DNA from 4 places in the Serratia sp. BNK-23 genome. Region 2 is predicted to be linked to each of the others. Evidence: riboswitches for the same ligand, from Rfam matches in the RefSeq annotation. Region 2 holds a riboswitch; each other region holds the start of a gene.
What was found. Region 2 has a riboswitch for thiamine pyrophosphate ahead of tenA (thiaminase II). Riboswitches for the same ligand answer to the same signal wherever they lie in the genome.

Region 1 (7,319 bases), 580 kb from region 2:
CCGGGCCGAAGCTTTCCAGCAGCGCCAGGGAAAAGGTGAACAGGATCTGTACCCCGGCATAGCTTATTTTCTCGGAGCCGGCGGCGATCCAGGCGGAGAGGGCGATCACCGGCAGCGTCAGCAGCAGCAAGCCGACGAGGCTGTCGAGGTGAGGCATGATCCACACCACCGAGATCAGCGCCAGCAGGCTGCCGATCGCCGCGCCGCCGAGACGCAGCCGCGCCCGCCGCTGTGTGGCGCCGAGGCTGGGCTGCGCCACGATCAGGCAGCTCAGCATGATGGTATGAATGCCGGACCAATCGACGGCGGTATAAAACACGTAGGCGACCAGTACGGTCAGCAGCGTTTTCAACGAAAACTGGATGTAAACCGGGTTGGTCAGGGCGTCGGGGGTAAAGAAGGGCACTTTCGGCGGCGGCGCGGCCTGCAGGGCGTCGGCGTAGTCGCTGCGGTTGGCGTAGACCTGCAGGAGGCTGGCCATTTCATTGAGCGGCGCCGGCACCTGCGGATCGTCGCTGCCGGCGATCGCGACGGAAAATCGCAGTGCGCTTTCGTGGCTTATCGCGGTTTGCAGTGCGCGGCAGGCGGCATCTATCTCTTGCGCCAATTGACGCGCGGCCGCGCCGAAAGCCGGCGGCAGCTGGTAGGCCAGGATATTGAGCTGCAACACCAGGGTGATCAGCGCCAGATAACCGGGCTCGTTGGCGCGGCAGCGATCGCTGCGCATCACCGAAAAGCGCAGCAGCTTATGCAGCTCGGTGGCGTGCTGGGAGATGGCGCTCAGATCGCGCGTCTCGCCGCCGTTGGTCAACATAGCGCGGGTTTCGTCCAACACCGCGTTCATCCGACCCTTTAGCTGTTTCAGCGGTTCGGCCGGCAGCAGCAGGGTATTAACGATCAGGGTGAGCAGGATGGCGTAGTTGATCGCCACCCATACCCACAGCACCAGTCGTATCACCACTTCCGCCTGCGGAGTGAGATCGACAAAGCTTTGCGTGTAGATCACCACCAGCGCCATCAGGAAGAACAGCACCCCAACCTTGGTCACCCGCATCAGGAACACGCTGAGGAAAAACAGCGCGCTGGAGAGCAAGATGCGCAGCATCGGGTAGTCGTAGGTGAACTTCAGCACCAGAATAGCGGCGCCGATCGCCAGCGTGGAGCTGACGAAAAACAGGATACCGATCGCGCGGGTGATCACGATATTGGACTGCGTGATAAAGAAGACCGCGATCAGCGACAGCGCCAGCCACGGTACCTGCAGCGTCTGCGAGATCACGATGGCGATCGCGCTGGAGAGCAGGGCGCGGATCACCAGGTTTATGCGGCTGTCCGAAGGGCGCAGCTCGTCGATCAACCGGGACAGCCAGCCGCGAGACATCGTTTTATTCTTCATGGCGCAGGTTCAGCTTGGCCACCGCCGAAGCGCCCACGCGGAACAGCGCCGGGTTGGGAGCCTCTACCGCGATCTTGACCGGGAAGCGCTGAGAAACGTGCACCCAGTTGATGTTGCGCGACACGTTGGGCAGCCCGCCCAGCACGCTGCCGCCGTCGTCGGGCTGCACGCCGTAGCTGACCGACTCTACCTTGCCGCTGAAGGTCTGGCCGGCGTCGCTCATTAAATACAGCGTGGCCGGCACGCCGGGATGCACGCCTTTCAGGTCGGTTTCGCGGAAGTTGGCGACCACGTACCAGTGGCGGGTGTCGATCAGCGTGAACACCGGTTTGGCGCTGGAGGCATATTGGCCGACGGTGGTTTTCAGGGAGGCGATGCGGCCGTCGAACGGCGCTCGCACCTCGGTAAATTCCAGATTCAGCTTGGCGATGGCGATGTCGGCCTGCACTTCGGCGCGCTGCGCGACCAGGGCTTCGACGCCGCTGACGGCGGCTTCCGCCTGTTTCGCCTGCAGCAATGCGGCCTGCAGTTCCGCCTGCGCCGAGCGCTGGGAGGTGCGGGCGGTTTCCACTTCTTCCGCCGAAACGTAGTTCTTGCCGAGCAGCTTCTGCCGGCGGTTGAGGGTGTCGGTCGCCTGCGCCACCAGCGCCTGCGAGCGTTTGACGATGGCGTTCATCGATTCGGCGTTGTACTGCTGCGCGTTGACCGAACGCTGCGTCAGTTTGATCTGTTCATTCAGCGTGATCAGGCGCGCTTCGCTGGCCGCCAGCGCGTCCTGGTAAGGGCGCGGATCGATGCGGAACAGCAGATCGCCTTGCCGCACTTCCTGGTTGTCGCGGATCGGCATCTCGACGATGCGGCCGTTCACCTCCGGCACTACGTCGATGGTGTCGGCATAGGCGTAGGCATCGTCGGTAGTGGGGGCGTTTTCCACCCGCCAGACGACGACGGCGGCCACGATGAGCGTCAACGCCAGGATGGTAAGCACCAGCAGTCTGCGCTTGTTGGAGGTTTGTGGTTGGGTCATGGCGTCAGTCTCAGTGGGGGAAAACCAGTAACCAGGTCAGCATGGCGATCAGCGCGGTCAGCGCCGGATACGTCAGCAGCTGCGGCGCCAGCCAGGCGCGTTTTTCCGGGGTGCGCAGCAGCAGGTGGATCGCCACCATGCCCGCCACGCCGCCGCACAGGCAAAACAGCCAGTCGGGGAACGAAGCGCCGAACACCACCATGGACGGTGCCGGTGAGCACCCGGTGAGCAGCAGCGCGGTCAGGCAGGTGATAAGCAGTTTTTTGTCGGGCATAGGGCTTTCTCTGGCGATTGGCTTGGTCGACGGGCCGAATGGAATGACTCTTTTTCAGTGAGTGAGGTCACTGTTTGTCTTCCCCACGCTTGCGCAAGGAGAAACTAGAATAAATACTCTACTCTAAACTAGAGGAGTTAATCTAGTTTTTTGTGTCACCCTGCCTTCGCGGCGGCAAATGGGTATAATGCGTTGATGACAGCGGGCAGAAACGAATATGCAAATCGACGAACACATCACCGGGCGGGAGCCGCAGCAGGAAAGAGGGCGGCAACGCGTACAAACCATTCTGGATTCGGCGGCGGCGATCGTGGCGCAGGACGGGCTGGCGGCGCTCAGCATGCAGCGGCTCGCCAAGCACGCCAAAACCTCCATCGGCTCGATGTATCACTTTTTTCCCGATCGCCACGCGGTGATCAAGGCGCTGGCGGATCGGCACACCGAATCGATCGAGGCGCTGGTGCGCGACATGGCGTTGGCCAGCGACGACGAGTGGCGGCGCCTCTCCGCTGAAGAGGTGATCCAGCGACTGTTTTCTCCCTATGCGCAGTACCTGCGCGAGCACGCCGACTACCTGCCGGTGATGCGGGAAATGAACCTGCCGGATGAAAAGTCCAGCTTCCTGGCGCTGATCGCCCGAGTGCTGCAGCTGCGCCGCCCCGAGACCGCCGAAGCGGAGCTCCTGCAGCAAACCCGGCTGTTGCAAAGCCTGGTGGCCGGCACCTTGCACCACATCTTCAAAACGGCGCCGCAGAACGTGGCGTTTACCCTGGCGGAGCTGCCCGGCGTGCTGAGCCTGTATCTGGCGGGAAAAGAGGGAAGCATCGCTTAGGCGCGAGCCAATTTAATCGCTTGTTTGTCCGCGCCGCCGCTGGCATGATCCCCTGCAGGGATTAACGCAACGTTGATCACAACCTATTGATTTTCATGACTCGGGGTGCCCTTCTGCGTGAAGGCTGAGAAATACCCGTATTACCTGATCTGGATAATGCCAGCGTAGGGAAGTCACGGCCGCTCAACCGGCGCCGCCTTCTTGAACGCCGGTTGGGAGGAATATGATCGCTCGACCTGATGCACTACCCGGCGCCCGCGCCGCGGCCTGCCTGACCCAATTCCAACAGCGGCCTCCGCTGATCCACTGCCTGACCAACGAAGTGGTGCAATCGCTGACTGCCAACGTGCTGCTGGCGCTCGGCGCCTCCCCGGCGATGGTGGTGGAGCCGCAAGAGGCGGCGCAGTTCAGCGCGCTGGCCGACGGCCTGCTGATCAACGTCGGCACCCTCAATGCGCTGCGCGCCGAATCGATGCGGGCGGCGGTGGCCGCCGCCAATCAGGCCGGCAAGCCCTGGACGCTGGATCCGGTGGCGGTCGGCGCGCTCTCCTACCGCACCGCCTTCGCTAAACAGCTGCTGGACGAGCAACCGGCGGCGATACGCGGCAACGCCTCGGAAATCATGGCGCTCAACGGGTTGCTGGCCAGCGGCCGCGGCGTGGACAGCGGCGACGATTCCTTGGCGGCATTGCCCGCCGCGCGTGAGCTGGCGCGGCGCAGCGGCGCGGTGGTGGCGGTCACCGGCGCGGTGGATTACGTCACCGACGGCCAACGCGACTGGGCGATCGAAGGCGGCTCCCCGCTGATGACGCGGGTGGTGGGCACCGGCTGCGCGCTGTCGGCGGTGGCGGCGGCGTTTTGCGCCCTGCCGGGCGATCGCCTGGACAACGTGGCGACCGCCTGTCGGGTGATGTCACACTGCGGCGGCCTCGCGGCCAGGCAGGCCGCCGGGCCGGGCAGCTTTACGCCGGCGTTCCTCGACGCCCTGTATCAACTGCGCGGGGAGGATCTGTGATGAAACGTATTAACGCGCTGACCATCGCCGGCACCGATCCCAGCGGCGGCGCCGGCATTCAGGCCGATCTGAAAGCTTTCTCGGCGCTTGGCGCCTACGGCACTTCGGTGATCACCGCGCTGGTAGCGCAGAATACCCGCGGCGTGCAGTCGGTGTATTACATCGATCCGGCGTTCGTCGCCGCGCAGCTGGACTCGGTGTTCAGCGACGTGCGCATCGACAGCGTCAAGATCGGCATGCTGGCCAATGCCGACATCGTGCAGGCGGTGGCCGAACGTCTGCGCCATTACCGGCCGGAATTTGTGGTGCTGGATACCGTGATGCTGGCGAAAAGCGGCGATCCGCTGTTGGCGCCGGAGGCGGTAGAGTCTATCCGGCGCGAGCTGTTGCCGCTGGTGTCGATCATTACGCCGAACCTGCCGGAAGCGGCGGCGCTGCTGGCGTGCGCGCCGGCGGAAGATGAAGCGCAGATGCGCGAGCAGGGGCGGGCGCTGCTGGCGATGGGCTGCCGGGCGGTGCTGATGAAGGGCGGCCACCTGAGCGAAAGCGAGAGCCCGGACTGGCTGTTTACCGCCGAAGGCGAGCAGCGTTTTACCGCGCCGCGCGTCGCCACCCGCCATACCCACGGCACCGGTTGCACGCTCTCGGCTGCACTGGCGGCGCTGCGCCCGCGCCATGCCGACTGGGCGGCCACGGTGGCCGCCGCCAAGGACTACCTGCAACAAGCGCTGCAACAGGCGGATACGCTGGAAGTGGGGCACGGCATTGGGCCGGTGCATCATTTTCACGCCTGGTGGTGAGCCAACTTTTTGCCGCAACCGTGGTCTGACTAGTTCAGGCCCGGTTTTATGGGCGAAACCTGATTTAACCTAGGGAGAAGGACTATGACGGGACACCAGGCGCTGCGTTGCGCCCTCTTCGGCGCACTGCTCAGCTTCAGCGCGGGCAGCTTTGCCCAGCAGATCGTCACCACGTCGGATTTGATTCAGCAGCCGGGGTATCAGGCCAGTTGGCAAAACATGGTCAAAGGCCAGGCGCGGATGCCGGGCTGGGCGCGCAAGGGCGTCGGCACCTCTACGCCGGCGCAAAACTTGAGCTGGAAGGGCAAAGAGTATCTGGTCGGCAACCTGTGCAAGCCGCACGACTGCGGCAACAACTTTTTGATCGTGGCGTTCAGCGCGGACAAATCCCAGGCCTGGGGCGTGCGGGTGGAAGTGGAAGATCGGCCGGAAGCCGTCGATCATCCGAAGAAATACGCCAAGTACCAGTGGCTCGGCAAGCCGGATGACGACATGAAAGCGCTGCTTAAGCAGCAGTTCGAGAACAATCCCGACTGGAAATGATCTGACCGGGGGCGCTGACGATGCCGCCCCCGGCGTTGATCAGCCGATGCCGGCCTGATGCAGATCGTGCAGGTTGAGCGCCCCCACCAGCACGCCGTCCATGTTGACCACCGGGGCCGCGCTGATGTGCTGTTCGTGCAGCGCTTCCAGCGCTTCGCCGGCGCGCCACTGCTCCGGCAGCCGATAGCCGGGGCGGGTGATCGCCGGGCTGAGCGGATCCTGCAGGCTGTTGCCCTTCACCAGCCAGCGGCGCAGGTCGCCGTCGGTAAATACGCCCACTACCCGCTGCTGCGCGTCGCACACCGCCACCAACCCGAGCCCGGTGCGGCTCAGTTCCAGCATCGCTTCCATCACGTTGGCGCTTTCGCTCACGCGCGGCAGGCGATCGCCGGTGCGCATCAGGTGATGCACGCGGTTCAACAGGCGCGCCCCCAGGCTGCCGCCCGGGTGCGAGCGGGCGAAGTCTTCCGCATTGAAACCGCGCTGGCGCATCAGCGCCATCGCCAGGGCGTCGCCCATCATCAGGGTGTTGACCGCGCTGGAGGTCGGCGCCAGCCCCATCGGGCAGGCTTCGCGCTCAACGCCGATATCCAGCACGCAGGCGGCGGCCAGCGCCAGCGGCGACTCTTTGCCGCCGGTGATGGCGATCACCGGAATGCCGTTCTCCGCCAGCAGCGGCAGGATCAGATCCAGCTCTTTGGCGCGGCCGGAATAGGAGATGAACACCACCACGTCGTCGGCGCCGATCATGCCGAGATCGCCGTGCAGCGCCTCCGCCGGATGCACGAAGAACGACGGCGTGCCGGTGCTGGCCAGCGACGCGGCGATCTTCTTGCCGATATGGCCGGACTTGCCGATGCCGGAAATCACCGCTTTGCCGCGGCAGTTCAGCAGCAGCTCGCAGGCGCAGACGAAGTTGTCATCTAGGCGTGCCAGCAGGCGCTGCGCTTCGGTCAGCTCGATCTCCAGCGTTTCGCGGGCAAAGGCGAGCAGGGCGTTGGCGTTACTCATCGGGGTCTCCTACCAGAATAATATTGATGCCTTTCGCCTGCAGGGCGGCGAGGTAATCGGGATTGATGTCTCGGTCGGTGATCAGCGTATCGACGGCGCTGAGCTCGCACACCACGTTCGGGCTCTTGCGGCCGAATTTCGAGGAGTCTACCAACAGAATAATGCGGCTGGCGGCTTCGCACATCGCCTTGCTGACGTTGTGCACTTCGTTGAAGGTGGTGACGCCGGCGTTGAGATCGACGCCGTCCGCGCCGATAAACAGCTTGTCGAAGCTGAATTGCTGAAACGCCGATTCCGCCAGGCTGCCGTGGAACGAGGCCGATTTTTTGCGGTAGGTGCCGCCGGGCATCAGGATGGTCTGATCGTTGTCCAGCTCCACCAGCGCGTTGACGATGGTCAGGCTGTTGGTCATCACCGTGAT
Region 2 (7,319 bases):
CTCGGACAGGTCGCCAATCACCGCCTGCGCGCCTTGATCCAGCAGATCGCGCACCGCCTCCAGACGGCCGGGCGCGCGCGCATGCAGGATCACCTGATGCCCTTCCTCCAACAGCGTTTGCGCGGCGGCGCGCCCCAGCCCGTCGACCGAACCGGTAATGAAAATGCGTGACATGCCACTCCTCCGTTTAGCGCCAGCCGAGCGCCGGCGCGACATGGGTTAAAATCGATTCGATAACGTGGGCGTTATAATCCACGCCCAGCTGGTTAGGCACGGTCAGCAGCAGCGTATCCGCTTCGGCGATGGCCTCGTCCTGCGCCAGCTGCTCGATCAGCGCGTCCGGCTCAGCGGCATAGCTGCGGCCGAAGATCGCCCGGGTCTGCGCGTCGATATATCCCAGCTGATCGCCCTCTTTGCCGCTGCCGCCGAAGTAATTGCGATCCCGCTGATCCACCAGCGCGAAGATGCTGCGGCTCACGGAAACCCGCGGCTCGCGCGCATGGCCGGCCTCTTGCCAGGCGGCGCGATAGGCGCGGATCTGCTTGGCCTGCTGGATATGGAAGGGTTCGCCGGTCTCGTCATTCTTGAGCGTCGAGCTTTGCAGGTTCATGCCCAGCTTCGCCGCCCAGACGGCGGTGGCGTTCGAACCGGCGCCCCACCATATGCGATCGCGCAGCCCGGCGGAAAACGGCTCCGGCCGCAGCAGCCCAGGCGGATTGGGGAACATCGGCTGCGGATTGGGTTCGGCGAACCCTTCGCCGCGCAGCGCTTCCAGGAACACTTCGGTATGGCGGCGGGCCATGTCAGCGTCGGTTTCGCCCTCGGCCGGGGCGTAACCGAAATAGCGCCAGCCGTCGATCACCTGCTCCGGCGAGCCGCGGCTGATGCCGAGCTGCAGCCGCCCGCCGGCAATCAGATCCGCCGCGCCGGCGTCCTCCACCATGTACAGCGGATTTTCATAGCGCATGTCGATCACGCCGGTGCCGATCTCGATACGTTGGGTTTTGGCGCCGATGGCGGCCAGCAGCGGGAACGGCGATCCCAGCTGACGCGCGAAGTGGTGCACGCGAAAATAGGCGCCGTCCGCCCCCAGATCTTCGGCGGCAACCGCCAGATCGATGGACTGCAGCAGCGCATCCGCTGCGGAACGGGTGCCGGACTGGGCGGAAGGCGTCCAGTGGCCAAACGAGAGAAAACCAATCTTTTTCATCGGGCATCGTCCTCAAAGGCAAAATCATCGGCCTACAGTGACAAAAACCGCGCGCCTTGCGCCAGCAAAATCGCCCCCGATCGCACTAAACGAACCGATTGCCGCCGCGCCGCCCGGCGATTGTAATCAAAAAACAAATGTCGTATAACAGGCAGCTCCGAGGGGTGTCCTGTTACGGGCTGAGATGGCGCAAGCCGAACCCTTTGAACCTGATCTGGGTCATGCCAGCGAAGGGACGGTTAGGCAACAACGCAATCACCCGTTGCCTGTTCATACCTCAGCGTGCCCGGATCTCCACTGACTCAAGGAGGTCCCATGTCCATCACCACCCTGTTCGAAAGCGGTCTTTACGGCCGGTTGCGCCACCATGCCGGCAGCCACTGGCAGGACTACGTCGATCACCCGTTTCTGCAGCAGCTGGCCGCCGGCACCTTGCCTGAACGCGCTTTTCGCCGTTACCTGACCCAGGACTATCTGTTCCTGCTGCACTTCGCCCGCGCCTACGCGCTGCTGGTCAGCAAGCTGCGCACCCTGCCGGAGATGCGCGCCGCCACCGCCTCGCTCAACGGCATCGTCGCCGAGCTGCCGCTGCACGTGGCCTACTGCGCCGAATGGGGGCTAAGCGAAGCGCAGATCGCCGCCCAGCCGGAAGCGGCGGAGACCATGAACTACACCCGCTACGTGCTGGATATCGGCCATGCCGGCGACGCCCTCGATCTGTTGGCCGGTCTGCTGCCCTGCGTGGCCGGCTATGCCGAAATCGGCCTGCGGCTGCTGCACGATCCCGCCACCCAAATGGAGGGCAATCCTTACGCCTCCTGGATCCGCAACTACGGCGACGAGGGCTATCTGGCCGGCGTGCGCGCCGCCATTGAACTGCTGGAAACCGTCGGCCACCAGCGCGGCGCACAAAGCCGCTTTACCGAGCTGGCGCAGATTTTCACCACCGCCACCCAACTGGAGTCGGCATTTTGGCAGATGGGGCTGAACGCCTCATGACCTCTCCGCTTCTCCCGCCCGGTATCCAGGTGCGGGATCTCAGCCTGCGTTTCGGTCAGCACATCGTCTTCGACCGGCTGAGCTTCGACATCGCCGGCGGCAGCTTCGTCGCCCTGCTCGGCGCCAGCGGCGCCGGCAAAACCAGCCTGCTGAAGATCATCGCCGGCCTGGCGCATGCCAGCTCTGGTTCGGTGACCGGCAGCGACGGCCTGCCGATCGCCGGGCGCATCGCCTACATGGGGCAAAAAGATCTGCTTTACCCGTGGCTGACCATCGAAGAGAACGTCGCCCTCGGTTCGCGGCTGCGCGGCGAAACGCCGGATCGGGTTTGGGCGGCGCACCTGCTGGAGCGCGTGGGCCTGGCCGCGCATGGCCGCAGCCTGCCAGCCTCGCTGTCCGGCGGCATGCGCCAGCGCGCCGCCATCGCCCGCACGCTCTACGAACGCCAGCCGATCGTGCTGATGGACGAACCCTTTTCCGCGCTGGACGCCATTACCCGCGCCGAGATCCAGAGCCTGGCCGCCGAGCTGCTGGCGCAAAATACCGTGCTGTTGATCACCCACGATCCGATGGAAGCCTGCCGCCTGAGCCACCGGCTGCTGGTGCTGTCGCCCTGGCCGCTGGGCCTCGACGATACTCATCGCATCAGCGGGCTACCGCCGCGCGCGCCGGATGACGCCGACCTGCTGAAAAGCCAGGCCGAGCTGCTGCAGCAGCTGGTGAGGGCAGCACAATGAATAGTGCCCAAGAGCGTGGACTCACCCGCCTGCGGCGCGGGCTGACGGTATTCGTCGGCCTGCTGCTGCTGTGGTGGCTGGCGGCGCAAAGCGGCATCCCGGCCTTTCTGCTGCCCACGCCGGGCGCAGTAGCGCAGGCGCTGTGGGACGGGCGCGGCTATCTCGCCTGGCACACGCTGGTCACCGCTTCGGAGATCGTCAGCGGGCTGGTGCTCGGCGTGTTGCTCGGCGCGGCGCTGGCGCTGTGCATGATTTTCTCGCCGCGCCTGCAGCGCTGGCTGATGCCGCTGGTGCTCACCAGCCAGGCGATACCGGTGTTCGCCCTGGCCCCGCTGCTGGTGCTGTGGTTCGGCTTCGGCATGAGCGCCAAGGTGGCGATGGCGGTGCTGGTGATCTTCTTCCCGGTGGTGTCGGCCTTTTTTGACGGGCTGCGCCGGGTCAACAACGACTATCTCGATCTGGCGCGCACGATGCGCGCTTCGCGCTGGGCGCAGCTGCGGCACGTGCGGCTAATGGCGGCGCTGCCGGCCTTCGGCTCCGGCCTGCGCATGGCCGCCGCCGTCGCGCCCATCGGCGCCATCATCGGCGAATGGGTCGGCTCGGCCGAAGGGCTGGGCTATGTGATGCTGAACGCCAATGCGCGCATGCAGACCGACGTCTGCTTCGCCGCACTGTTTATTTTGGTGCTGATGACCGTGCTGCTGTGGGCCGCGGTGGATGCGCTGCTGCGGCGCCTGATCGCCTGGGCGCCGGAAAACGACTGATGATTGCAACCATAACCAGGGATAAAGGAACGACCATGATCAAACAAACCGTCTGCGGGCTGCTGCTCGGCGCCGCCCTCACCGGCCAGGCCGGCGCGGCCGACAAGCTGACGCTGGTGCTCGACTGGTACATCAACCCCGATCATGCGCCGATTATGGTGGCCGAGCAGATCGGCGCCTTCAAGGCCGCAGGGCTGGACGTCAAGATCGTGCCGCCGTCCGATCCGGCGCTGCCGCCGCGGCTGGTGGCCGCCAAACAGGCCGACCTCGCCATCACCTATCAGCCGCAGCTGCACTTCTTCGCCGATCAGGGCCTGCCGCTGATGCGCGTCGGCACGCTGATCAACACGCCGCTGAACACGGTGATCGCGCTGGATAAAAACATCACCTCGCCGGCGGATCTCAAAGGCAAAACGGTGGGTTACTCGGTCAGCGGCATCGAACAGGCGACGCTGGCCACCATGGTCGAACACGAGCATCTCAAACCGCAGGATATCAAGCTCATCAACGTCAACTTCCAGCTGACCAGCGCCCTGCTGGCGGGCCAGGTCGATGCGGTGATCGGCGGCTACCGCAACATCGAAGCGCTGGAGCTCAAGCTGCAGGGTAAAGAACCGGTGGTGTTCAACGTCGAAGATTACGGCGTGCCGGCCTACGACGAGCTGATCATCGTCGCCAACCGCGATGCGGTGAACGAGCCGAAAATCCGCAAATTCCTCGTCGCGCTGAAGCAAGGCAGCGACTACCTGCACGCGCACCCGCAGGACACCTGGTTGGCGTTCGCCAAGGCGCACCCGGAGCTGAATACCGAGCTGAACAAACAGGCGTGGCAAGCCAGCCTGCCGCTGTTCGCCCGCGATCCGGCCAAGTTGGATCGGGCCCGCTACCAGGCTTACGAACAGTTCCTGTTCGACAATAAGCTGATCAAGAAAACCACCCCGGTAGACCAGTACGCGGTGGAGCTGAACTGATCACGCCGAGGCGGCCGGCGGCGCCACCGTCACCTCGCCCTGGCCGCTGCGCTGCAGGGCCGCCTTCACCAGCCCATTGGCCTTGCAGCGTTCGATAAACGCGTTCACGTAGGCGGCGCCCTGCGTGTTTTGCCGCGGCACCGCCATCGCCTGGCGGATGGCGGTAAAATGTCCGTCCAGCACTCGGTAGCCGGGATGGGCGGCCGCGGCGGCCAACAGCGGTTGACGCACGCCGGCCGCCGCCTCCAGCCCCCGTTCGAAAAACAGCGCGATCGCCTCGGCGGAGGTTGCCGCCCGCACCAATTGCGCCTGCTGCAGCGTGCGTGATAAAAACAGATCGTACGCCGCCCCCTGCCCGACCGCGATGCGCACCTCCGGCCGGTCGAGCTGCGCCACCTCAGAGTAAGGCGCGTCGTTCGCCACCAGATAAGTCCCCTCGATGATCACGTAGGGTTCGCTGAAGGCGATTTGCGCCGCGCGCACCGGCTCGATGGCCATAAACGCCAGGTTCCAGGCGCCGCTGTCCAGATCGGCGAACACCTTGCCAGCCGCGTCATAGGTCACCAGCTCCAGCGCCACGCCCAGTTCGCGAGCCAGCGCGGCGGCCAGCTCCACCGAAGCGCCTTGCGGTTTGCCATCAGCCCCGGCCTGCGCCAGCACCGGATTGCCGTAGTTGATCGCCGCGCGCAACACGCCTTGCGGGGCCAGATCGTCGAGTACCGCTGCGGGGATTGTCTGCATACTTCCTCCTGAATGGCTGATGGATGCACCGTCGTGGCGCTCATTAAGCGTAGAGCGAAACCTCCGACCAGCAAGCTTTCGCCGCCGCGGCCGCCGTCGGCGTGATTAACGTCACACTATTGTCATAAAAATGTACAATAGCCGCCGCTCGTCGGCCGTAGCGGGAGATCGCACGTTGTTCCGCCGCCGGCAATAGGCTATACCCTTCACTTTTCGCACCGCGGCACGCTCGGCGGCGCAAACCAGGGCAGCAACGGTTTTATTTCAATCAGACAAGGTTTGGCGGATGGTTTTAGCAGTCGTTTCGTTTGTTCTCTTTTTGGCGTCGATTTTGATTTATCGCACCCGGGCCGCCGCCAACCGCTGGTGGTTCGCCATTCTGCTGACGCTGCTCGGCAGCTATCTGGTGCTGAACGTCATCCTGATCGCCAGCAACTACTTCACCGGCGACGGCATCACCGATGCGGTGATCTACACCGTCACCAGCAGCCTCAAAGGCGCGGGCATCAGCAAATACGTGCTGCCGTTTATCGGCCTGCTGGCGGCGTTGGGGCTTATCTTCGCGGTGCTAGCCCGCAGCCTGCTGCGCCGCAAGGCCAAAGGCAGCAGCGTGGCCTACAGCGTCGTCGCCGTGCTGCTGGCGCTGTTTTCGGTCGGTACCACCCCGGCGTTTCAGGACATCTCGCTGCTGGTCAAGAGCCAGATCGTCGGCGATACCGCCGATTTCACCACCTACTACAAGGCGCCGAAAAAGACCGTGCAGGGCAAACGGCCGAACCTGGTGTACATCTATGCCGAGAGCCTGGAGCGCACCTACTTCGATACCGAGCTGTTTCCCGGCCTGGCCGACGAGCTGAACGCCCTGCGCACGGACAGCATCGATTTCAGCAATACCCAGCAATTGCCGGGCACCGGCTACACCATCGCCGGCATGGTCGCCTCGCAGTGCGGCACTCCGCTGTTCGCGCCCTTCGACGGCAACGCCTCCAGCGCGGTCTCCACCTTCTACCCGGAGAACGTCTGCCTGGGCGACGTGCTGAAGGCCGCCGGCTACAGCAACTATTTCTATCAGGGCGCCGAGCTGGCGTTCGCCGGTAAAGACACCTTCCTGAAATCCCACGGTTTCGACCACGTTTACGGCTTCAAAGAGCTGCGCGATCGGGTCGCCGATCCGAGCTACAAAAACGACTGGGGCTGGTACGACGACAGCGTGCTGGACGTGGTGTACGGCAAGTTCGTCGAGCTGTCCAAACAGCGCCAGCCGTTCTCGCTGTTCACCCTGACCGTCGATACCCATCACCCGGACGGCTTTATCTCCGCCGGCTGCAGCAAGAAAAGCTACGCCTGGCAGAACAAGGAAAACCGCTCGCTGAGCGCGGTAGCCTGCAGCCAGCAACACATCGCCGCGCTGATCGACAAGATCAAACGCTCGCCCTATTTCAGCAATACCGTGATCGTGGTGTCCTCCGATCATCTGGCGATGAACAACACCGCCTACGATATCCTGACCAAACAGAAGCGCCGCAACCTGTTCTTCATCATCGACGGCACCCGGCCGCTGGCGGAACAGCGCAACGAGAAGCGCAGCACGCTGGACAACGGCGCCACGGTGCTGGACGTGATGGGCGGCGACAACTACATCGGCCTTGGCCGAAGCAGCCTGTCGGCGCCGTCGCTGTCTACGGTGTTCCTGAATATCGAAGAGAAGATCAACGGCTGGAAACCGGCGGTGATCAATCAGTGGGGCCTGCCGAACCGCATCAGCGACTACAGCGTGGATACGCGCCAACGCAGCTTCAGCTTCTCCGGCGTCACCTACAAGGTGCCGTTCATCCTGCGGGTGGGCGACAACCGCATCGAACCGATGTTCAACGTCTACCTCTCCACCCCGCTGCGC
Region 3 (7,319 bases), 2.5 Mb from region 2:
CACGTGCGCTCCCTGCTGAGCGCCATGCAGCGGGAAGGCTGGCTCACCTGGCAGGCGGAATCGGGGCGCGGCAAGCGTTCGCGGCTAACCTTCCACTACACCGGCCTGGCGCTGCAGCAACAGCGGGCCGAGGAGCTGCTGGAACAGGATCGCATCGATCAGCTGGTGCAACTGGTGGGCGACAAAAACGTGGTGCGCCAGATGCTGCTGTCACAGCTGGGGCGTAGCTTCCGCCAGGGGAAACACATCCTGCGGGTGCTCTACTACCGGCAGTTGTACAACCTGCTGCCCGGCTCGGCGCTGCGGCGTTCGGAAACCCATCTGGCGCGCCAGATCTTCAACGGTCTGACGCGCATAAATGAGGAAAACGGGGAACTGGAGTCCGATCTGTCTCACCATTGGCAGGCGTTGACGCCACTGCACTGGCGATTTTACCTGCGCCCGGCGATCCATTTTCATCACGGCCGCGAGCTGGAGATGGCGGACGTCATTACTTCTCTTTCGCGTCTGACCTCGCAACCGCTGTTCTCGCATATCGAGAGCGTCACCTCGCCGACGCCATTCGTGATTGACGTGCATCTGCGCAGCCCCGACCACTGGCTGCCCTGGCTGCTGGGCAGCGTGCACGCCATGATCCTGCCGCGCGAATGGCGCGAACTACCAGATTTCGCCCGCCATCCGATCGGCACCGGCCCCTATCGCGTAGTGCGCAATCTCCCCAGCCAGATGAAGATCCACGCCTTCGACGACTATTTTGGCTACCGGGCGCTGATCGACGAGGTGAATATCTGGGTGCTGCCGGAGTTCTCCGAAGAACTGGTGCATTCCGGCGTACAGCTGCAGGGCGATGAAACCGGCAACAACGAACTGGAAAGCCGGCTGGAAGAGGGCTGCTATTTCCTGCTGTTCGACCGGCGCTCCCCGCTGGCCGCCGATCCCGCCATTCGCAGCTGGCTGTGCGAATTGATCAATCCCATTTCGCTGCTGAGCCACGCCGGGCCGCTCTACCAACGCTACTGGTCGCCGGCGTACGGCCTGCTGCCCCGTTGGCACCACAACCGCGCGCTGGCGCAGCAGCCCAAACCGGCGGGGCTGACCGAACTGACGATGACCCACTTCAATGAGCATTCGGAGTTTCACGCCATCCGTCAGGCGATCGAGCCGCTGCTGGCGCAGCACGGCATCCGCCTGATCGTGCAAAGCGTGGATTACGCCACCTGGCACCAGGGCGACGCGCGCAGCGATCTGTGGCTTGGCAGCGCCAACTTCTATCTGCCGCTGGAGTTTTCGCTGTTCGCCACGCTGTACGAACTGCCGCTGATGCAGCATTGCATGAACGAAGATCTGGCGCAGGACGCGGCGCTGTGGCGCGCCAACCGTCTGCCGCTGGCGGAGTTCTGCCAGCGTCTGGTCAGCAACCACCAGCTGCATCCGCTGTTCCACCACTGGCTGCAGCTGCACGGCCAGCGCAGCATGCGCGGCGTGCGGATGAACACCCTCGGCTGGTTCGACTTCAAGTCCGCCTGGTTTGCCCCGCCGGAGACATAAGCGCCTTTCGCCCAAGTCGGTTAATCTTTACAATAGCGCCGTCTCAACGGGGTGCGGAGAGCCGGGCCGCGTAATAAGCCTGATTTTCCGCTGAGAGCACACCCGTCGAACCTGATCCGGTCAATACCGGCGGAGGGATTTGAGCCCAGCGAACCGGCGACGCCGCCTCGCCCCCTCAGATGCCCTTGCCCCCTTATTTTTCAGGAGTGCAACGTGGTCAAAAAATATCTGCCCTGCTTATTGCTGCTGTGCGCCGCGCCGGCGTTCGCCAAGCCGACGCTGACGGTTTACACCTACGATTCCTTCGCCGCCGACTGGGGCCCTGGCCCGGCGGTGAAAAAAGCCTTCGAGGCCGAATGCGACTGTGAACTGAAGTTCGTGGCGCTGGAAGACGGCGTCTCGTTGCTGAACCGCCTGCGCATGGAGGGCAAGAACAGCGCCGCCGACGTGGTGCTGGGGCTGGACAACAACCTGCTGCAGGCGGCGCAGCAAACCGGCCTGTTCGCGCCGAGCGGCGTCGATACCGCCAGGCTGACGGTGCCGGGCGGCTGGCAGGACGCGACCTTCGTGCCTTACGACTACGGGTACTTCGCCTTCGTCTACAACAAAGAAAAACTGAAGAACCCGCCGAAAAGCCTGCAGGAGCTGGTCAGCGGCGACCGCAACTGGAAAGTGATCTACGAAGATCCGCGCACCAGCACGCCGGGGCTCGGCCTGCTGCTGTGGATGCAAAAAGTGTATGGCGACAAGGCGCCGGCCGCCTGGCAGCAGTTGGCGAAGAAGACCGTCACCGTCACCAAAGGCTGGAGCGAAGCCTACGGCCTGTTCCTGAAAGGCGAAGGCGATCTGGTGCTCAGCTATACCACCTCTCCCGCCTACCACCTGATCGAAGAGAAAAAAGACCTTTACGCCGCCGCCACGTTCAGCGAAGGCCACTACCTGCAGGTGGAAGTGGCCGGCAAGCTGAAAGCCGCCAAACAGCCTGAGCTGGCCGAGCGTTTCATGCGGTTCATGGTGACGCCGGCATTCCAGAACACCATCCCGACCGGCAACTGGATGTACCCGGTGATCAACACCCCGCTGCCCGTCGGCTTTGAGCAGATGAACGTGCCGCAGACCGCGCTGCAATACAGCGCCGAAGAGGTGGCCACACAACGCGGCGGTTGGATCCGGGCATGGCAAACCGCCGTCAGCCGCTGATCCCCCGCTGGCTCTGGCCGGGGCTGCTGGCCGCCGGCCTGATCCTGCTCATCGCCGCGCTGGCGCTGGGGTCACTGTGGCGTCACGCGCCGGACAGCGACTGGCGCAGCCTGTGGCAGGACAGTTACCTGTGGCACGTGGTGCGCTTCACCTTCCTGCAGGCGCTGCTGTCGGCGCTGATTTCGGTGCTGCCCGCCATTCTGCTGGCGCGCGCGCTCTATCGCCGCCGTTTCCCCGGCCGGCAGTTGTTGCTGCGGCTGTGCGCCATGACGCTGGTGCTGCCGGTGCTGGTAGCGGTATTCGGCCTGCTCAGCGTCTATGGGCGCCAGGGCTGGCTGGCGACGCTGTGCGGCTGGCTGGGCGTCGAGTATGGTTTCTCGCCCTACGGTCTGCAGGGCATTCTGCTGGCGCACCTGTTCTTTAATCTACCGCTGGCCACCCGCCTGTTGCTGCAGGCGCTGGAGAACATTCCGGTAGAGCAGCGCCAGCTGGCCGCCCAACTGGGCATGAGCGGCTGGCAGCAGTTCCGCTTCGTCGAATGGCCGGCGCTGCGCCGCCAAATCCTGCCGAGCGGCGCGCTGATCTTCATGCTGTGCTTCGCCAGCTTCGCCACCGTACTGTCGCTGGGCGGCGGGCCGCAGGCCACCACCATTGAACTGGCGATCTACCAGGCGCTGAGTTACGACTACGATCTGGGGCGTGCCGCCATGCTGGCGCTGATCCAGCTGGGCTGTTGTCTCGGGCTGGTGTTGATCAGTCAGCGCCTGAGCCAGGCATTGCCGGTGGGGCATACCCACGCCCAGCGCTGGCGCAATCCGGATGACAGCCTGTGGCGACGCGTCGGCGATTTTCTGCTGATCGCCGCCGCACTGTTGCTGCTGCTGCCGCCTCTGCTGGCGGTGATCGCCGACGGCGCCAATCAGGCCATGGTCAGCGTGCTGCGCCAGCCGGTGCTGTGGCAGGCGCTGTTCACGTCGCTGCGCATCGCCCTCGGCGCAGGGCTGCTGTGCGTGGCGCTCACGATGATGCTGCTGTGGAGCAGCCGTGAGCTAAAACTGCGGCAACAGCTGCGCGGCGGCCAGGCGCTGGAGCTCAGCGGCATGGTGATCCTGGCGATGCCGGGCATCGTGCTGGCCACCGGCTTCTTCCTGCTGCTGAGCGATACCGTGGGGTTGCCGCAGTCGCCCTATGCGCTAGTGATCCTCACCAATGCGCTGATGGCGGTGCCCTATGCGCTGAAGGTATTGGAGAACCCAATGCGCGACCTCGCCGAACGTTACAACCCGCTGTGCCTGTCGCTGGATATCCGCGGCTGGCGACGGCTGCGGCTGATTGAGCTGCGCGCCCTGCGCCGCCCGCTGGCACAGGCGCTGGCCTTCGCCTGCGTGCTGTCGATCGGCGACTTCGGCGTGGTCGCCTTGTTTGGCAACGAGCATTTCCGTACCCTGCCTTTTTACCTGTATCAGCAGATTGGCGCCTACCGCAGCAACGACGGGGCGGTGACCGCGCTGCTGTTGCTGCTGCTGTGCTTCCTGTTGTTTACCCTGATTGAACGCTTACCGGGCCGCCATGCTGACGCTTGAAAAACTGACCTACCTGTATGACCACCTGCCGATGCGCTTTGATCTGCGCATCCAGCCGGGCGAGCGCGTCGCGGTGCTCGGCCCCAGCGGCGCCGGTAAAAGCACCTTGCTGAGCCTGATCGCCGGTTTTCTGCCGGCGGCCAGCGGCCGGCTGCTGCTGAACGGCGAAGACCACACCGCCACGCCGCCGGCCAAGCGGCCGGTGTCGATGCTGTTTCAGGAAAACAACCTGTTCGCGCACCTGACGGTGGCGCAGAACATCGGGTTGGGGTTGGATCCCGGTCTGCGCTTGACTGCGCAGCAGCGTCAACAGCGAGAACACATCGCCCGTCAGGTCGGCCTGGAAGAGCATCTGGAGCGCCTGCCGTCGCAACTTTCCGGCGGCCAGCGTCAGCGCGCCGCGCTGGCGCGCTGTTTGATTCGCCAACGGCCGATCCTGCTGCTCGACGAACCCTTCTCGGCGCTCGATCCGGCGCTGCGCAACGAGATGTTGCAACTGCTGCAGACGGTATGCGAACAGCGCAACCTGACGCTGCTGATGGTGTCGCACAACCTCGACGACGCCGCACGCATCGCACCGCGCACGCTGCTGGTGGTCGACGGCCGCATCTATTACGATGGCCCGACGCAGGCCCTGCTGGACGGCAGCGCGCCCGAAGCGCGCGTGCTGGGCATTTCGGGCAAAGCGTGATCTGACGCGCGTTTTTTATGCTGCGCCAATAAACCTGTTGTGCGAATTTTGCGCCTGTGTTTTTATAAAAACCTGACTTTTTTTACTGATGATAAGGTTCCCTGTGATCGCATCCTCGCTGACTTCGACCCTACTAGTTACCGCGCTACCAGCCGCGGTGGTCGTCGTGCGTGTGGTGGTGGTCGTCGGCAATGCGCCGTAGGGTCCGAATCAACGCATCGATTCCCAAACCCCGCCGGCGCAAACCGGGCGGGGTTTCTTGTTTTAGCACCCTGCCCAGCAAAGCTCACCGGCCTTGAGAAAGGACAGGAACATGGCAACTTCGGGCACGCCTCAACCGGGCACCAGCTTCACCGGCGCACAATTGATCGTTCATCTGCTGGAGCGTCAGGGCATCACCACCGTCGCCGGCATTCCCGGCGGCGCCGCGCTGCCGCTGTATGACGCGCTGAGCCAAAGCACCCGCATTCACCACGTGCTGGCGCGCCACGAACAGGGCGCGGGCTTTATGGCGCAAGGCATGGCGCGCGCCAGCGGCAAGGCGGCGGTGTGCATCGCCTCCAGCGGGCCGGGCGCCACCAACCTGGTCACCGCCATCGCCGACGCCAAACTCGACTCCATTCCGCTGGTGTGCATCACCGGTCAGGTGCCCTCCTCGATGATCGGCACCGACGCCTTCCAGGAAGTGGACACCTACGGCATTTCCATCCCGATCACCAAGCACAACCATCTGGTGCGCGATATCCGCGAACTGCCGCAGGTGATTGGCGACGCCTTCCGCATCGCCGAGTCCGGCCGCCCCGGCCCGGTCTGGATCGATGTGCCGAAAGATGTGCAAACCGCCACCATCACGCTGGAAGAGCTGCCGCCGATCGCCGTGCCGGACGCCGCTCCGAGCTTCGATCCGGCGCTGGTTTCGCAGGCCGCCGCGATGATCAACCGGGCAAAGCGCCCGATCCTCTATCTGGGCGGCGGCATCATCTGCGCCGACGCCCACCGGCAAGCGGTGGAACTGGCCGAACGCGCCGGTCTGCCCACCACCATGACGCTGATGGCGCTGGGCGCGATGCCGGTGGAACACCCGCTGTCGCTGGGCATGCTGGGCATGCACGCGGCGCGCAGCACCAACTTCATTCTGCAGGAAGCCGATCTGCTGATCGTGCTGGGCGCGCGCTTCGACGATCGGGCAATCGGCAAAACCGAGCAGTTCTGCCCTAACGCCGCCATCATTCATGTGGATATCGACCGCGCCGAGCTGGGCAAGGTCAAACAGGCCAACGTGGCGATCCATGCCGACGTCGGCCAGGTGCTGCAACAGCTGCTGCCGCAGATCGACACGCAGCCGCGCAGCGAATGGCTGAACACCGTCAATGACCTGAAGCGCGAATTCCCGTTCAACATGCCGAACGCCGACGATCCGCTGAGCCATTACGGCCTGGTGCTGGCCGCCGCGCGCTGCGTGGACGACAGCGCTATTATCACCACCGACGTAGGCCAGCATCAGATGTGGGTGGCGCAAGCCTATCCGCTGAGCCGGCCTCGCCAGTGGCTGACGTCGGGCGGCCTGGGCACCATGGGCTTCGGTCTGCCGGCGGCGATCGGCGCGGCGCTGGCGGAGCCCAAGCGCAAAGTGCTGTGCTTCTCCGGCGACGGCAGCCTGATGATGAACATTCAGGAAATGGCCACCGCGGTCGAGCACGATCTGGACGTGAAAATCATTTTGATGAACAACCAGGCGCTGGGGCTGGTGCACCAGCAGCAAACCCTGTTCTACCAACAGCGCATCTTCGCCGCCGCCTATCCGAAGCGCACCGACTTCCTGAAGATCGCCGCCGGATTCGGGTTGGATACCTGCGATCTGAACGCCGCGGAAGATCCGCAGGCGGCGCTGGCCGAGGCGATCCAACGCCCGGGCCCCTGCCTGATCCACGCGCTGATCGATATCAACGAAAAAGTATTCCCGATGGTGCCGCCGGGCGCCGCCAACATCGACATGATTGGAGAATAAGCCATGCTGCAACCACAAGATAAACCCCAGGTGATCCTGGAGCTGGCGGTGCGCAACCATCCCGGCGTGATGTCGCACGTTTGCGGGCTGTTCGCCCGCCGCGCGTTCAACGTCGAAGGCATTTTGTGCCTGCCATTGAAAGACGGCCAGCAAAGCCGCATTTGGCTATTGGTCGCCGACGATCAGCGGCTGGAGCAGATGATAAGCCAGGTGGAAAAGCTGGAGGATGTGCTGCAGGTGAAGCGCCACAGCGAAGACGTGCGGGTATTTGAACAGCTGGAAGCGTTCT
Region 4 (7,319 bases), 2.1 Mb from region 2:
CGCCACGGTGTCCTCAATCAAGCGGCGCGCCACGGTGCCGGGCGGCGGCAACAGCGGCAGTTGGTCGTAACGATACCAGCCGGCATTGAGCAGCTCCTTGGGATCGTGACGAATCTCACCCTGGTGGTAATCGGCCATAAAGGCCATCATCAGCGAGTGCGGAAACGGCCAGGGTTGTGACGTGACGTAGCGCAGGTTCTTGATTTCAATATTGCTCTCTTCCATCACTTCGCGCGCTACCGCTTGCTCCAGCGTTTCGCCCACTTCAACGAAACCGGCCAGCACCGTGTGAATGCCGCCGCGATGGCGCACGTGCTGCGCCAGCAGGATCTGATCGTCGCGCCGAATGGCGACGATCACGCAGGGCGCGATCTGCGGGTAGTAGCGCTCCTTGCAATGGCCGCACAGGCAGGCGCTTTCGGTGCGGCTGAGGTGCATCTCATGGCCGCAGTAGCCGCAATAGCGATGGGAGCGGTAGAAATCCGCCAACTGCACGCCGCGCCCGGCCAGCTGGAACAGACCACGATCCTGATCCAACAACTGACGCACCGACCCCATCTCCCGCGGCATCGCCTGGCGCACCAGCCAGACCGGCGCGCCCTCCCACTCACCGATGGTGCGCGCCATGTGGCCCTGCAGCCCGAGGGCGGCGGCGGTCCCCGACGGCAATTCACCGTTCGGTAACCAAAGTTTGCTTTCATGGCTGACGATCCACCAGCCGTTTTCATTGCCCGTTAATGCAAGTTCCATATCGTTGTTGCACAACCTCAGCTTCACTGGCACTCTACAAATCGGCTTTGTTACATTTTAATAACTTACCGGTTACTTTTGTTACTTACACGGAGTCAAACATGCTCAACCGTTTGGAAAGGCTGACTCAGCGCGTTGGCGGTAGTAATGAATTAGTTGATCAATGGCTTCAGGCCCGCAAGCAGTTGCTGGTCGCCTACTGCACGCTGGTAGGCCTCAAACCGAATAAAGAAAAGCATACGCCGCTGAATGAAAAAGCGCTGGAGAACTTTTGCCATAACCTGGTGGATTACCTCTCCGCAGGGCATTTTCATATCTATGACAGAATTATCAAACAAGTGGAAGGCGCAGCCAGTCCGAAAATGTCGCTGGCGGTGAACATCTACCCCAAGCTATGGGCCAATACCGAACAGATCATGGCGTTCCACGATCGCTATACCGAAGTGGATATCGATCAGGAGGTTTGTCTGGAATTCCATCAGGCCTTGTCGGATATCGGCGAAACGCTGGCGGCGCGCTTTGCGCTGGAAGATAAGCTGATCCTGCTGGAAGCGGAAGCCACGCAGCAACCGCTGCCGGACCAGGCGCTGGATCCGGCGCGTTAAAATTTTATAGTTTTTTTTCTTATCCCTCCTATACTGGGGGGCATCTTGTCGGAGTGCCTAGCGCCTGATTTGTTCATCGAATCAGCCAGGCTGAGACCGTTAATTCGGGATCCGCGGAACCTGATCGGGTTAATACCCGCGAAGGGAACAAGAGTAATCTATCGCCACAGACACGGCCTTCCCCTTGCGGGCGCCCTGCCTTATCGGCCACCATCATTACTCCCTCCGAGCTCCAGACAAGCAACTTTCCCAACCCAACACACTGGTAGGAACTTGCTATGTCTAACGTTAATCCACCGCGCGCCCGTAAAGCGCAACGCGAAGCCGCCCAGCAGTTTATCGACACCCTGCAAGGCATGGCTTTCCCAAACTCACGCCGCATCTACCTGCAGGGTTCGCGCCGCGATATCCAGGTGCCGATGCGTGAAATTCAGCTCAGCCCGACCCTGGTCGGCGGCAGCAAAGATAACCCGCAGTATGAACAGAACGAGGCGATCCCGGTGTATGACACCGCCGGCCCGTACGGCGATCCACAGGCCGAGCTCGACGTGCACGCCGGCCTGGCCAAGCTGCGCGCCGGCTGGATCGACGCACGCGGCGATACCGCCACCCTGAGCGGCGCCAGCTCCGGCTTCACCCAGCAGCGGCTGGCGGACGAAGGTCTCGATCACCTGCGTTTCGAACACCTGCCGCTGCCGCGCAAAGCGCTGCCGGGCAAGTGCGTAACCCAGTTGCACTACGCCCGCGCCGGCATCGTCACCCCGGAGATGGAATTCATCGCCATCCGTGAAAACATGGGGCGCGAACGCATTCGCGGCGAGGTGCTGCGCCACCAGCATCCGGGCCAGGGCTGGGGCGCCAACCTGCCGGACAACATCACGCCGGAGTTCGTGCGCCAGGAAGTGGCCGCCGGCCGCGCTATCATTCCCGCCAATATCAACCACCCGGAGGCGGAGCCGATGATCATCGGCCGCAATTTCCTGGTGAAGGTGAACGCCAATATCGGCAACTCGGCGGTCACGTCGTCGATCGAAGAAGAAGTGGAGAAACTGGTGTGGTCCACCCGCTGGGGCGCAGACACCGTGATGGATCTCTCCACCGGCCGCTATATTCACGAAACCCGCGAATGGATCCTGCGCAACAGCCCGGTGCCCATCGGTACGGTGCCTATTTATCAGGCGCTGGAGAAGGTCAACGGCGTGGCGGAAAACCTCACCTGGGAGATGTTCCGCGATACGCTGCTGGAACAGGCGGAACAAGGGGTCGACTACTTCACCATCCACGCCGGCGTGCTGCTGCGCTACGTGCCGATGACCGCCAAACGCCTGACCGGCATCGTGTCGCGCGGCGGCTCGATCATGGCCAAATGGTGTCTGTCGCACCATCAGGAAAACTTCCTCTATCAGCACTTCCGTGAAATCTGCGAGATCTGCGCCGCCTACGATGTCTCGCTGTCGCTCGGCGACGGCCTGCGCCCCGGCTCGATTCAGGACGCCAACGACGAAGCCCAGTTCGCCGAACTGCATACGCTGGGCGAGCTGACCAAAATCGCCTGGGAATACGACGTGCAGGTGATGATCGAGGGCCCGGGCCACGTGCCGATGCAGATGATCCGCCGCAACATGACCGAAGAGCTGGAACACTGCCACGAAGCGCCGTTCTACACCCTCGGTCCGCTGACCACCGACATCGCCCCGGGCTATGACCATTTCACCTCCGGCATCGGCGCGGCGATGATCGGCTGGTTCGGCTGCGCCATGCTGTGTTACGTCACGCCGAAAGAACACCTCGGCCTGCCGAACAAAGAGGACGTCAAACAGGGCCTGATCACCTACAAGATCGCCGCTCACGCCGCCGATCTGGCCAAAGGCCATCCGGGCGCGCAGATCCGCGATAACGCCATGTCCAAGGCGCGTTTCGAATTCCGCTGGGAAGATCAGTTCAATCTGGCGCTCGATCCGGCCACCGCGCGCGCCTATCACGACGAAACCCTGCCGCAGGAATCCGGCAAGATCGCCCACTTCTGCTCGATGTGCGGACCAAAATTCTGCTCGATGAAGATTTCACAAGAGGTGCGCGACTACGCCGCCGCCCAAGAGGCCGCCAAACCGATCGAGGTGCAGCTGACCGGTATGGAGAAAATGTCCGCCGAGTTCCGCGCCCGCGGCAGCGAGCTGTATCACAGCGCCGGCAATTTGCAGGAGGAGACCAGCAATGACTGATATCACGACGCCCTTCCCGGCGACGCCCTACAAACTGGGGCTCTACCCGGTCGTCGACAGCGTGGAATGGATCGCTCGCCTGCTGGAGGCCGGCGTCACCACCATCCAGTTGCGCATCAAGGACTTGCCTGACGAGCAGGTCGAAGAGGATATCGCTGCCGCCATCGCGCTGGGCCGGCGTTATCAGGCGCGGCTGTTCATCAACGACTACTGGCGGCTGGCGATCAAGCACGGCGCCTACGGCGTACATCTGGGCCAGGAAGATCTCGATACCACCGATCTGGCGGCCATTCACCGCGCCGGGCTGCGGCTGGGGGTCTCCACCCATGACGACGCCGAACTGGCGCGCGCGCTGGCGGTGAAACCGTCCTACATCGCGTTGGGGCACATCTTCCCCACTCAGACCAAAGACATGCCTTCGGCGCCACAGGGGCTGGCGGAGTTGAAACGCCACATCGCCGGTTTGGCGGATTACCCGACGGTGGCGATCGGCGGGATCAGTATCGATCGCGTGCCGGCGGTGCTGGCGTGCGGCGTCGGCAGCGTGGCGGTGGTCAGCGCCATCACCCAGGCACCGGACTGGCGCGCGGCGACGACCGAGCTGCTGCGGCTGATCGAAGGCGAGGATCCGAACGATGCTTAACGATCAGGAATTCCTGCGCTACAGCCGCCAGCTGCTGCTGGAGGACGTCGGCCCGGAAGGCCAGGAGAGACTCAAGCGCGCCACGGTGCTGATCGTCGGTTTAGGTGGGCTCGGTTCCCCGGCTTCGCTGTATCTGGCCGCCGCCGGCGTCGGCACGCTGCTGCTGGCCGACGACGACCAGCTGCACGTCACCAACCTGCAACGGCAAATCCTCTACCGCAGCGCCGATACCGCCACCGGCAAGGCGGCGCTGGCGCAACGCCACCTGCAGGCGCTGAACCCGTTGGTGGAATCCATCCCGCTGGCGCAGCGGCTGCAAGGGCAAGCGCTGCGCGACGCGGTCGCCCGCGCCGATCTGGTGCTGGACTGCTGCGACAATATGGCGACCCGCCATGAGGTCAATGCCGCCTGCATCGCCGCCGCCAAGCCGCTGATCAGCGGCAGCGCGGTCGGCTTCAGCGGCCAGCTGCTGGTGCTCGAGCCGCCCTATGCGCACGGCTGCTACGCCTGCCTGTACCCGGAGCAGGAAGAGCCGCAGCGCAACTGCCGCACCGCCGGGGTACTCGGCCCGGTGGTGGGCGTGATCGGCACTCTGCAAGCGCTGGAGGCCATCAAGATGCTGGCCGGCATGCCTTCTTCCCTCAGCGGTAAACTGCGGCTGTTCGACGGCAAGCAGCAGAGCTGGAGCACGCTGCAACTGAGCCAGGCCCGTGCCTGCCCGGTATGCGGAGGCGCGGCATGAAGATCCGTTTAAACGACCAACCGCTGGAGCTGCCGCAGCCGCTCAGCGTCGCCGCCCTGCTGGCCCAGCTGGAACGCCACCAGCCGGGTACCGCGCTGGCGATCAACCAAACCATCATCCCGCGCGCCGACTGGGCCGACCATCAGGTGCAGGACGGTGACGACATTTTGCTGTTTCAAGCGATCGCCGGAGGCTGACATGCTGAAAATCGCCGATACCACTTTTACCTCGCGCCTGTTCACCGGCACCGGCAAGTTCGCCACCCCGGCGCTGATGTTGGAGGCGCTGGCGGCCTCCGGCTCACAGCTGGTGACCATGGCCATGAAGCGCGTCGATCTGCGCGGCGGCAACGACGCCATTTTGGCGCCGCTGCAACAGTTGGGCGTCAGGCTGTTGCCCAATACCTCCGGCGCCAAAACGGCCGCCGAAGCGGTATTCGCCGCCCGGCTGGCGCGTGAAGCGCTCGGCACCCACTGGGTGAAGCTGGAGATCCACCCCGATGTGAAATACCTGCTGCCGGATCCGATAGAAACGCTGAAGGCGGCGGAAACGCTGGTGAAAGACGGTTTTGTGGTGCTGCCCTACTGCGGCGCCGATCCGGTGCTGTGCAAACGGCTGGAAGAGGCGGGCTGCGCGGCGGTGATGCCGCTCGGCGCCCCTATCGGTTCCAACCGCGGTCTGCGCACCCGCGACTTCCTCGAGATCATCATCGAACAGGCCAAGGTGCCGGTGGTGGTCGACGCCGGCATCGGCGCGCCAAGCCATGCGCTGGAAGCGATGGAGCTGGGCGCCGACGCGGTGCTGGTGAACACCGCCATCGCCGTGGCGCGCGACCCGGTGCAAATGGCGCGGGCGTTTCGCCTGGCGCTGGAGGCCGGCGAATTGGCGCGCAGCGCCGGATTGGGCCCGAGCCAGCGCGGTGCGGTCGCCTCTAGCCCGCTGACCGCCTTCCTCAGCCAGCCAGAGGAGGCACAGTGATGGCCGACGATTTCAGTAGCCGCTGGCAACAGCTGGATTGGGACGACATTACGCTGCGCATCAACGGCAAAACCGCGCGCGACGTGGAACGCGCGTTGAACGCCGACAAGCTGACGCGCGACGACTTTATGGCGCTGATCTCCCCCGCCGCCGCGCCGTATCTGGAACCGCTGGCGCAGCGCGCGCAGCAGCTGACCCGTCAGCGATTCGGCAACGTCGTCAGCTTCTATGTGCCGCTGTATCTGTCCAACCTGTGCGCCAACGACTGCACCTACTGCGGCTTTTCGATGAGCAACCGCATCAAGCGCAAAACGCTGGATGCGGCGGAGATCGCCCGCGAGTGCGCAGCCATCCAGGCGCTGGGGTTCGAACATCTGTTGCTGGTCACCGGCGAGCATCAGACCAAGGTCGGCATGGACTATTTCCGCCAGCACATCCCGGCGATCCGCCGACACTTCAGCTCGCTGATGATGGAAGTGCAGCCGTTGGCGCAGGAGGAATACGCCGAACTGAAAACGCTGGGCCTGGACGGCGTGCTGGTGTACCAGGAAACCTACCATCCGGCCACCTATCTGCAGCATCACCTGCGCGGCCAGAAGCAGGATTTCCATTGGCGCCTGGCCACGCCGGATCGCCTGGGGCGCGCCGGGATCGACAAGATCGGCATCGGTGCGTTGATCGGCCTGTCCAACAGTTGGCGCACCGACTGCTACCTGCTGGCGGAACATCTGTTTTACCTGCAGCAAACCTACTGGCAGAGCCGCTACTCGATCTCGTTCCCGCGCCTGCGCCCCTGCGCCGGCGGCATTGAACCGGCGTCGATCATGAGCGAGCCTCAGCTGGTGCAACTGATCTGCGCCTTCCGGCTGTTCGCGCCGGACGTTGAGCTGTCGCTGTCTACGCGTGAGTCGCCGTACTTCCGCGATCATATGATCCCGGTGGCGATCAACAGCGTCAGCGCCGGATCCAAGACGCAGCCCGGCGGCTATGCCGATGACGTGCCGCCTGAGCTGGAACAGTTCGAGCCGCACGACGGCCGCACGCCGCAGCAGGTCGCCGAGGCCATCAGCAACGCCGGGCTGCAGCCGGTGTGGAAAGACTGGGACGGTTATCTGGGACGCGGCGCGCAATAAGCGGCAACGTTTACCGCCGCGTGAAGAAAACGCTGGAGCGGCCGCGCAATGCCGAACGGTGGTGCTGGCGCCGGCAGGCCCGCCGGCTATAGTGACCTTGCCGGCCGCCAGACCCGGCGGCGGCCGGGGCCGTCTCCCTCTCGATGGCCCCGCCTTATCCCATCCCGGATCGCGCACAGACGCTCTTGCGCGACTCCGGGCCCTCTCCGCAGCAACGCGCATATGGCGTATCGCGGCCTGTAAGGG

Region 1: it holds a riboswitch for thiamine pyrophosphate, as region 2 does, so the genes downstream of both, thiM (hydroxyethylthiazole kinase) here and tenA (thiaminase II) in region 2, are expected to answer to the same signal.
Region 3: it holds a riboswitch for thiamine pyrophosphate, as region 2 does, so the genes downstream of both, thiB (thiamine ABC transporter substrate binding subunit) here and tenA (thiaminase II) in region 2, are expected to answer to the same signal.
Region 4: it holds a riboswitch for thiamine pyrophosphate, as region 2 does, so the genes downstream of both, thiC (phosphomethylpyrimidine synthase ThiC) here and tenA (thiaminase II) in region 2, are expected to answer to the same signal.

What each region holds. Positions count from the first base shown of each region.
Region 1 is NZ_CP179900.1:1,125,467-1,132,785, forward strand. Features, by position in the region: gene ACMGF9_RS05310 (FUSC family protein) at 1-1,381, opposite strand, end outside; gene mdtN (multidrug transporter subunit MdtN) at 1,386-2,423, opposite strand; gene ACMGF9_RS05320 (YtcA family lipoprotein) at 2,434-2,697, opposite strand; gene ACMGF9_RS05325 (TetR/AcrR family transcriptional regulator) at 2,915-3,529, shown strand; TPP riboswitch at 3,621-3,717, shown strand; gene thiM (hydroxyethylthiazole kinase) at 3,753-4,544, shown strand; gene thiD (bifunctional hydroxymethylpyrimidine kinase/phosphomethylpyrimidine kinase) at 4,544-5,344, shown strand; gene ACMGF9_RS05340 (inhibitor of vertebrate lysozyme family protein) at 5,429-5,887, shown strand; gene gutQ (arabinose-5-phosphate isomerase GutQ) at 5,927-6,898, opposite strand; gene srlR (glucitol operon DNA-binding transcriptional repressor SrlR) at 6,891-7,319, opposite strand, start outside.
Region 2 is NZ_CP179900.1:1,702,103-1,709,421, reverse strand. Features, by position in the region: gene ACMGF9_RS08035 (SDR family NAD(P)-dependent oxidoreductase) at 1-174, opposite strand, end outside; gene ACMGF9_RS08030 (LLM class flavin-dependent oxidoreductase) at 188-1,210, opposite strand; TPP riboswitch at 1,361-1,463, shown strand; gene tenA (thiaminase II) at 1,526-2,209, shown strand; gene ACMGF9_RS08020 (ABC transporter ATP-binding protein) at 2,206-2,946, shown strand; gene ACMGF9_RS08015 (ABC transporter permease) at 2,943-3,710, shown strand; gene ACMGF9_RS08010 (ABC transporter substrate-binding protein) at 3,746-4,681, shown strand; gene ACMGF9_RS08005 (transporter substrate-binding domain-containing protein) at 4,682-5,422, opposite strand; gene opgB (phosphatidylglycerol--membrane-oligosaccharide glycerophosphotransferase) at 5,709-7,319, shown strand, end outside.
Region 3 is NZ_CP179900.1:4,231,269-4,238,587, forward strand. Features, by position in the region: gene sgrR (HTH-type transcriptional regulator SgrR) at 1-1,548, shown strand, start outside; TPP riboswitch at 1,586-1,704, shown strand; gene thiB (thiamine ABC transporter substrate binding subunit) at 1,762-2,748, shown strand; gene thiP (thiamine/thiamine pyrophosphate ABC transporter permease ThiP) at 2,724-4,331, shown strand; gene thiQ (thiamine ABC transporter ATP-binding protein ThiQ) at 4,318-5,022, shown strand; gene ivbL (ilvB operon leader peptide IvbL) at 5,111-5,224, shown strand; gene ilvB (acetolactate synthase large subunit) at 5,336-7,030, shown strand; gene ilvN (acetolactate synthase small subunit) at 7,034-7,319, shown strand, end outside.
Region 4 is NZ_CP179900.1:4,686,088-4,693,406, forward strand. Features, by position in the region: gene nudC (NAD(+) diphosphatase) at 1-750, opposite strand, end outside; gene ACMGF9_RS22300 (Rsd/AlgQ family anti-sigma factor) at 852-1,355, shown strand; TPP riboswitch at 1,395-1,519, shown strand; gene thiC (phosphomethylpyrimidine synthase ThiC) at 1,634-3,577, shown strand; gene thiE (thiamine phosphate synthase) at 3,570-4,220, shown strand; gene ACMGF9_RS22315 (HesA/MoeB/ThiF family protein) at 4,213-4,962, shown strand; gene thiS (sulfur carrier protein ThiS) at 4,959-5,159, shown strand; gene ACMGF9_RS22325 (thiazole synthase) at 5,161-5,940, shown strand; gene thiH (2-iminoacetate synthase ThiH) at 5,940-7,073, shown strand.